DNA from 2 places in the Tessaracoccus zhenghani genome. Region 1 is predicted to be linked to the other one. Evidence: predicted binding sites of a transcription regulator. Region 1 holds the regulator's gene; the other holds the start of a gene.

Evidence for each region. Region 1 encodes LexA, which represses DNA repair genes until DNA is damaged. Its sites were predicted from a motif close to TCGAACANNTGTTCGA; they were not measured.
Region 2: ACX1DX_RS05645 (DUF6504 family protein) is a predicted target of LexA. The motif match lies at 1,471-1,486, and genes of this name have one in related genera.

The regions. Positions count from the first base shown of each region.
Region 1 covers NZ_CM137275.1:1,059,602-1,064,014, reverse strand. The annotation lists gene ACX1DX_RS05160 (ATP-dependent DNA helicase) at 1-1,468, shown strand, start outside; gene lexA (transcriptional repressor LexA) at 1,480-2,217, opposite strand; gene ACX1DX_RS05150 (hypothetical protein) at 2,428-2,766, shown strand; gene nrdR (transcriptional regulator NrdR) at 2,973-3,491, shown strand; gene ACX1DX_RS05140 (vitamin B12-dependent ribonucleotide reductase) at 3,551-4,413, shown strand, end outside.
Region 2 covers NZ_CM137275.1:1,163,875-1,168,287, reverse strand. The annotation lists gene ACX1DX_RS05655 (cytochrome c biogenesis CcdA family protein) at 1-422, shown strand, start outside; gene ACX1DX_RS05650 (phytoene desaturase family protein) at 419-1,345, opposite strand; gene ACX1DX_RS05645 (DUF6504 family protein) at 1,634-1,939, shown strand; gene ACX1DX_RS05640 (DNA polymerase III subunit alpha) at 1,939-4,413, shown strand, end outside.

The sequences.
Region 1 (4,413 bases):
CGCGCCCACCCACACCGCCCGCGGCTGGTCGCAGGTGTCGATCCCCACGAGGGAGTGTCTGGGGGTGTCGGCCTGCCCCTTCGGGGCGGAGTGCTTCGTCGAGAAGTCCCGCGAGGTTGCACGCGACGCGGATCTCATCGTCACCAACCATGCGCTGCTGGCCATCAACGCCATGCACGGTGGCACCGCGCTGCCGGAACACGCAGCGCTCGTCGTGGATGAGGCGCACGAACTGGTCAGCCGCATCACGACCGCGGCAACGGATGAACTGACCCCGGGCATCGTGGATCGCGCCGCCCGGCGGGCACTCACCTGGCTCGACGACGACCTCGGCGTGGATTTCCTCGACCAGGTGGACACGTTGCGCGAGGCCCTGGACGAATCAGAACTCACCCGCATCACGGAGTCCTCCGCGCCACTGCCGTACGCTGCGGCAGCGCTGCGCGACGTTTCTCGTCGTGTGGTGAGCGCGCTGGGCAAGGTGACCGACGACCCGGACCGTCAACAGGCCACCTCGTCGGTCAGGGAGATCTTCGACATCGCGGAGCGGATCGCCGCTCTGAAACCCCAGGACGTGGTCTGGGTGACAGAGTCCGACATCATGGGGCGCGCCGCGTACGTGGCGCCGCTCAACGTGTCGGGCCTCCTCAGGGACCAGGTCTTCGGCCAAGGGCCAACCGTGCTGACCTCTGCCACGCTCACGTTGGGCGGGGCGTTCGAACCGGCTGCGGGCGCCGTCGGGCTGCGCGCGGCGGACCGGCTTGAGGCCGAGGAAGAGGGGGACAACGAGTTCGCGTGGCGCGGCATCGACGTCGGCTCGCCGTTCGACTACCGCAAACAGGGCATCCTGTATGTGGCCCGCCGGCTGCCGCCACCGGGCCGTGACGGGATGCACGAAAAGACCCTCGCGGAGATCGCGCAGCTGGTCTGGGCGGCGGAGGGCAGGGCGCTGGGGCTGTTCGCTTCGCGCAGGGCGGCTGACCAGGCCGCCGACTACTGCAGGCGGGAACTGCCGGACCTGACCATCCTGGCGCAGGGCGACGCCCAACTGTCAGAGCTCACCAGACGCTTCCTCGACGAGCCCACCACCGCCCTGTTCGGCACCATGTCGCTGTGGCAGGGTGTCGACGTCCCGGGCGAATCGTGCCAGCTCGTCATCATCGACAAGATCCCGTTCCCGAGGCCGGACGACCCACTGATGCAGGCCAGGAAGAAGGCGGTCGACGACGCGGGGGGCAACGGTTTCATGAGTGTGGCCGCCACCCATGCCGCACTGCTCCTGGCCCAGGGGGCCGGAAGGCTGATCCGGCGCTCCGAGGACAGAGGATTGGTGGCCATGCTCGACCCACGGTTGGCCACCGCGCGGTACGGATCCTTCCTCACTGCGTCGCTACCTGATTTCTGGGCCACCACGGATGGCGACGTGGCCGTGTCGGCACTCCGCCGCCTCCGCGGCGACATTGAGTGACCTACCGGGGCTCACACCTTGCGGAGCAGCGCCACGACCTTGCCCATGATGCTGGCGTGGGTGCCGTCGATGGGGGAGTAGCGCTCGTTGTGCGGCAGCAGCCACACCTTGCCCTGCTGCAGCTTGTAGGTCTTGACGGTGGCCTCGTCGTCGAGCAGCGCGGCGACGATGTCGCCGTTGGTGGCGTCCTTCTGTTGGCGTACCACCACCCAGTCACCGTCGCAGATCGCCGCATCGATCATGGAGTCGCCCTTGACCTCCAGGAGGAAGAGCTGGCCGTCGCCGACGATCTGCTTCGGCAGCGCGAACACGTCCTCGATGTGCTCCTCGGCCAGAATCGGCCCTCCGGCCGCGATCCGGCCCAACACGGGGGCGGCAACCGCCGAGGGACGCGCATCCCATCCCTGCGCCGAATCCAGTTCCTCGGGGAGCTTGGACACGTCCGGCAGGGTCAGCACGACGGCACGCGGCCGGTTCGGGTCGCGGCGGATGAAGCCCTTCTGCTCCAGCATGCGCAACTGGTAGGTCACTGAGGACGTCGACGCCAGCCCGGCCCTGTCCGCCACCTCGCGGATGCTGGGCGGGTAGCCGAGGTCCTCGATGGCGTCCTTGATCACGTGCACCAGCGCCAGTTGCCTGCGGGAGAGCCCGTAATCCGGTCCGTCGGGGATGGGGAAGCCTGCGAGCTGTGCCTCGATCTCTGCGTTGCTCGGGCGGCCACGGCGCGGGCGGTTCGTCTTGTCAGCCATGGCCCCCATGGTAGCCATTAGCTGGAACAGGTGTTCGAAATGCGTAGGCGTGTCGATGGTCGACGAATTTTGTCAGAGGGGACGTGTTGAATGGTTCACGTCGCGAAATCCCGTGGCGCACACCACGCTTCGAACGAATGTTTGAATCTGATCCGCACATGGGGTAGCGTTTCAATCGAACACTTGTTCTAGGAATGAAAGAGGTCAGTCATGACCACGTCGAGCGCAGTTCGCTTCCAGATCGTCGGCACGCCCGGTCGTCGGGTCGTCACCGTGTCCCCGGCCGGCCGCCCTGATCTCCATCTGCCCCGCCTCAGTCCTGCCCGCCCGGTGGGCCCCGGCCGCACGGGCGCCGCTGCCTCGTGCCGTGTCGTGAGCCCGGAGCGCCGTTCCGCGTGGCTCGCGGTCAAGGTCGCGGTGGTGTCGCTGTTGGCACTGGCTGGCGGCGCCGTCTCCGCCGCTCAGTTAGTGGACGGCTTCGTGTCGCCGGATCCGGCGGTGGCGTACGTCGCCGGTGACCCCGCATGGGCCCACGTCACGCAGCCCTGATTCCTCTACTGGGACACGCCGAATTCCCCTCGGCGTGTCTCTTGCTTTCGTGATGGGCCGCGCCTAGTGTGATCCCTACATCTAGTGGTTGCACTGATGTGATTCCCCTACAAGTTGTGATTCGAACGTGATTCGCCACTTGTGAGGAACCGCTCCGGTGTGGCACTGTTGTCCACTCGCTCCATCGCTTGAGGAAGGCCCGCACAGTGCACTGCCCGTTCTGCCGCCACTGCGACACCAAGGTGTCGGATTCGCGCGCGACAGACGACGGTTCCGCCATCCGGCGTCGTCGCATGTGCCCCATGTGCGAGCGCAAGTTCACCACGATCGAACAGATCATCCTGACGGTGGTGAAGCGGTCCGGCGTCGTCGAATCGTTCAGCCGCGAGAAGGTCATGCGCGGCGTGTCGAAGGCCTGTAAGGGTCGTCCCGTCACACCGGCGCAGTTGGCCGCTCTCGCCCAGCGTGTGGAGGAGTCCCTCCGGGCCTCCGGCCAGGCGGAGATCCCTTCGGAACAGATCGGCGTGGCCATCCTCGGCCCACTGGAGGAGCTCGACTCCGTCGCGTACCTCCGGTTCGCCAGCGTCTACAAGAACTACGAATCGGTCGACGATTTCCAACGCGAGATCGACGCCCTGCGCCTCAGCGCAACCACCAGGAAGCCGGCACCCGAGGGCGGAGCTGCCTTCCAGCAGCTCACCGCCCAAGAGCCGCTCCTCGGCTGAGCAACACATCAGCTTCACATCGAATCAAACGCAGCAAGAGAATCAGAGGGGTTTTGACCATGACAGCGACCGCAGCGCGGGCCTCCCGCCGCAAGTCCTCGGACACAGAGGCCAAGGGTCTCGTCATCGACCGCGTCTTCACCAAGCCGGGCGTGCATCCGTACGACGAAGTTGAGTGGGACCGCCGCGACGTGGTGCAGACGAACTGGCGAACCGGTGAGACCGTCTTCGAGCAGCACGGCGTGGAGTTCCCGTCGTCCTGGAGCGTCAACGCCTCCACCATCGTCACCACGAAGTACTTCCGTGGCGCCGTCGGCACCCCCCAGCGGGAAGACTCGCTGCGCACCCTCATCGACCGGGTGGTGACGAGCTACGTCAAGGCCGGCGCCGACTACGGCTACTTCGCCACGGACGCCGACGCGGAGATCTTCGGCCACGAACTCACGTGGATGCTGCTCAACCAGTACTTCTCCTTCAACTCGCCCGTGTGGTTCAACGTCGGCACCCCCTCGCCGCAGCAGGTCAGCGCCTGCTTCATCCTCTCGGTCGACGACTCCATGGAGTCCATCCTCAACTGGTACCGGGAAGAGGGCTTCATCTTCAAGGGCGGCTCCGGCGCCGGCCTCAACCTCTCCCGCATCCGTTCGTCCAAGGAGCTCCTGAGCTCCGGCGGCACCGCCTCCGGCCCGGTGTCCTTCATGCGCGGCGCCGACGCGTCGGCCGGCACCATCAAGTCCGGCGGCGCCACCCGTAGGGCCGCCAAGATGGTGGTGCTCGACGTGGACCACCCGGACATCGTGGAGTTCATCGAGACCAAGGCGCGCGAAGAGGACAAGATCCGCGCCCTGCGTGACGCCGGGTTCGACATGGACCTGGGCGGCAAGGACATCACCTCGGTGCAGTACCAGAACGCCAACAACTC
Region 2 (4,413 bases), 100 kb from region 1:
GGCCGCTGCTGGGCGCGGTGCTCACCGTCGCGGCGGTGGGCGGCAACGCCGTGCGGGGCGGCCTGCTGCTCGCGCTGTTCGGCGCGGGGATGGTGGTGCCGCTGGTGATCCTGGCGCTGCTGTGGGACCGGCTGCGGCTGGGGGAGCGGCTCAGGCCCCGCCCGGTCAGGGTCGGCCCGTTCACCACCTCTGCGCTGGGTCTCGTTTCCGGCCTGCTGTTCATCGGCGTCGGGGTGCTGTTCATCACCACGGACGCGACCGCGGGCATCGGCGGCATCCTCGACGCGACGCAGCAGTTCCACCTCGAGTCCTGGCTGCGCGAGGTGGGTCTCCGGGTCCCCGACCTCGCCGTCGTCGGGGCCGTGGTGGTGGTGGCGGGTCTGCTGCTGTGGGGTTGGCTGCGCCGGCCGACGCGGCCCTAGCCCCGGCGCCCCAGCCGGGGCGGCGTGAACGCCTTGTTGGTCGGGCGCGCGTCCTCGCCGGTGAGCCGCTCATGCAGCGCGTAGCCGGCCAGGGCTGCGCTCGCCAACTGCCCCCAGGGGCCCGCACCTGCGGGTGAGGTGGCGGAGGCGCGAAGTTGCCGGCCGTCGTCGATCGGGGTGCCGAGAGTTGCTCGGCGCTGCCACCAATGAGGCCTCAGCACGTGGGGCCGGCAGTCGATGTCGGCCGGCCCGTCGTGCGAGTCGACGGTGCGTACCCCCCGTTCGGCCACCCGCTGGCGCAGCAGGTCGACGAGGCGCTCGGCGGGCTGCGGGGCCCCGGCGTCGTCGGTGACCTGCCAGCGGCCGAACATCCGTTCCAGCAGCAGCGGGAGCGCGGCCGTGCCCGGCTTCTCCAGGCCCAGGGAGAGCACCACCTCTGACAGCGGCGTCCGGAGCCTGTCGGCCAGGTCGACCACGTTGCGGTCGAGCCACAGCGAGGCCCGTTGTTGCTTCGTGCGCACCGGTTCCGTGCCCTCCAGGGCGTGCCGGCGGAAGGCCTCCCACACCGGCAGCAGGTCGTCGAGCAGGTCGCGCCAGCGCGCCGCCTCCTCCGGGTCGAAAGCGGCGGCCAAGGCGTGGTACTGCGCACCCCGCTCCGCCGGGAGGTCGAGCGTGGTGCCGTCGCTGAGGTGGTAGCGGCGCGCTGGCGCCTCCGTGAGGGCCAGCCCCGCGCCGTTGAGCGCGGTGACCAGGTGGGCGCCGGATTTCTTGAACAGGTCGCGCCAGGTTGCGGGCAGCACGATGGTCTGCGGCAGCGGGTCGACGGTGTGCCCGGCCGCCTCCAGGGTCACCTCATGCCCGAGCCTGGCCAGCCGCGCGGCGGCAGCCAGGCCGGCCAGTGTGGCGCCTCTGACGATGAGCATAGGAATGATCGTAGGGCCTCGCGCCCGGGCTGTCGGCGCCCCTCCGGCCGGGCGTCGGGGCACCTGCGCACGGATCGCCGGCGCCCCTTTTCTTTTGTCGGACGGGCGATCTATAGTGAAGATCACCGCACGCTTGTTCGATTAGTTCGGGGAAGCTCTGGTCCGTATCAAGCGTGAGGTGAGGGGCCACCCCGGCCCGGCGCGGCTTCGACCCCTGCGCCGGGCCGGGGTTCCCGGGTCGAAAAACATCATGTGTTCTATTCGAACTTTCCCCGGGAGGTGGCCCCCATGCGCAGGTACGACGACCCCATTTTCGTGTTGTTCAGAGAAGAGCCCAGACAGTTCATCTGGCGCGACAGGCTGCTGCTGGTCAAAGAGGTGCAGGCCCGGTGGAGCCGCGCCACGCCGTGGTGGGCGGGGCAGCAGGCCCGCGCCGCCCGCGGCGAGAGCGTCGACCAGCCGGCGGGGTCGGATCTCCTCGGAGAGCTGGAGGTCTGGCGCGTCGAGGCGGGCAACGGCCGCCACCGGGGCGTCTACGAACTGGCCCGCACCGTCGGCGCGGAGAACTGGGTGCTCCAGGCGGTGCTCGACTGATGTTCCCCCACCTCAGGGTGGCCTCCGGCTACTCCTTCCAGTACGGCGCCTCCCACCCCAGCGCGCTGGTGGCGGAGGCCGTCGCCCACGGCATGGACGCGCTCGCCATCACAGACCGCGGGGGCCTCTACGGTGCCGTCCGCTTCGCCAAGGCGTGCCTGTCCGCGGGCATCGCGCCCATCGTCGGCGTTGATCTCGCGGTGCGGCCCGACGGCTGGCTGGCCCGCCGCAGGCCCACTGCGGCGCGGGGTGGCCAGTTGCGCGACGCGCGGCTCCCGCGCGCCGTCGTGCTGGCCACCTCCCGCTCGGGGTGGGGCACGCTGTGCCAGCTCATCACCGCGGCCCAGCAGGCCGGGGAACGGGCAGACCCGGTGGTGACCCGCGAGATCATCGCGCAGCACTGCGCCGGCCACGACGTGGTGGTGATCCTGGGTGCGGATTCGCAGCCGGGTGAGCTGCTCGTCGCCGGCCGGCCCACCGAGGCCGCCGACGAGGTGCGGAAGTGGCGCACGGAGCTGGGGGAGGGGCTGTTCCTCGCCGCCACCAACCACCAGACCGGGGGCCGCGGAGTCGCCTCGGCGCACCAGGCCGCCGGCCTCATCAGGCTGGGGGACGGCCTGGGCATCCCCGTGGTGCTGACCAACATGGTGCGGATGGCCCGACGTGAGCAGGCCGCCACCGTCGATGTGCTCGACGCGGCACGCCGCCTCGTCCCCCTGGACGTGCGCAACATCGACCGCCGCAACGCGGAGGGTCACCTCAAGGGCACCGACGCCATGACGCTGGCCGCGGGGGAGGCCGCGCTGCTGGCCGGGCGGCCTGATGCGTCGGCGTTGTTGGCCGCCACCCGCGGCCTGGCGGAGCGGTGCATGCTGGACCCCATCGGCGACATCGGTCTGGGTGAGATCCGGTTGCCGGAGTTCGAGACCCTCGGCACCACCGCGGAGGAGGCGGCCGGCGTGTTGCGCGCCCGCTGCGAGGCCGGCCTCACCGAGCGCTACGGCACGCTGGACAGGCAGGCCCTGGAACGCCTCGACGACGAACTCACCGTCATCGGCAAGCTGGGGTTCGAGTCGTACTTCCTCACCGTGGCAGACGTGGTGGGCCTCATCCGGGACCTGGGTATCCGCTGCGCCGCGCGCGGGTCCGGAGCGGGGAGCCTCGTCAACTACGCGTTGGGCGTCTCCGGGGTGGACCCCATCAAGTACGGGCTCATCATGGAGCGGTTCCTGTCGCCGCTGCGCGTGGCGCTGCCCGACATCGACCTCGACGTCGAATCGGCGCGCCGCACGGAGGTCTACGACAAGATCCTGGCCACCTTCGGCGAGCAGCGAGTGGCGTGCGTGGCGATGATCGAGACCTACCGCGTGCGCCACGCCGTGCGCGATGTCGGCGCGGCGCTCAGCCTCCCGCCGGTGGAGATCGACGCCATGGCGAAGGCCTTCCCGCACATCCGTGCCCGCGACGCCCGCGCGGCGCTGCGTGACCTCCCGGAACTCCGGGCCGCGGGGCTGGGGGAGGAGCGTCTCGACATGCTGTTCTCCCTGGTCGAATCGCTCGACGGGCTGCCCCGACACATCGCGCTGCACCCCTGCGGCGTGATCCTCAGCGACTCCTCGCTCGGCCAGCGCACCCCGCTGGAGCGCAGCTTCGGTGGCTACCCCATGAGCCAGTTCGACAAGGACGATGTCGAAGACCTCGGCCTGCTCAAGCTCGACGTGCTCGGCATCCGCATGCAGTCGGCCATGGCCCACGCGCTCACGGAGATCAGCCGCACCGCAGGCCCGGCGCCGGATATCGACGCGCTCGCCCCGTTCGATGACGGCGAGGTGTACGACATGATCGCCCACCGCGCCACGCTGGGTTGCTTCCAGATCGAGTCGCCCGGCCAGCGGGAACTGGTGGGCAAGTTCGGGCCGGAGACGTTCCACGACATCATCGTCGACATCTCCCTGTTCCGGCCCGGCCCCGTGAAGTCGGACATGGTCACCCCGTTCCTCGAGGCCCGGCAGGGCTGGACGGAACCGGAGTACCTCCACCCCAGCCTCATTCCCGCCCTCGAGCAGACCTTCGGGGTGGTGGTCTTCCACGAACAGATCATTCAGATCATCTCCATCGTCACCGGCTGCTCGCTGGCCCAGGGCGACGAGGTGCGCCGCGCGCTGGGAGATCGTGAGGGCCAGGCGAAGGTCAAGGAGTGGTTCGTGCCGAAGGCGCTGGCCAACGGCTACCCGGAGCCGATGTGTGAGGAGATCTGGGCCATCCTCGAGGCGTTCGCCTCGTTCGGGTTCTGCAAGGCGCACGCGGCTGCCTTCGCGCTGCCCACGTACCAGTCGGCGTGGTTGAAGCGGCATTATCCCGCGCACTTCCTGGCCGGCATCCTCACGCATGATCCGGGGATGTACCCCAAGCGGTTGCTGCTGGAGGAGGCACGCCGGATGAACATCGCCGTGCTGGGCCTCGACGTCAACCGC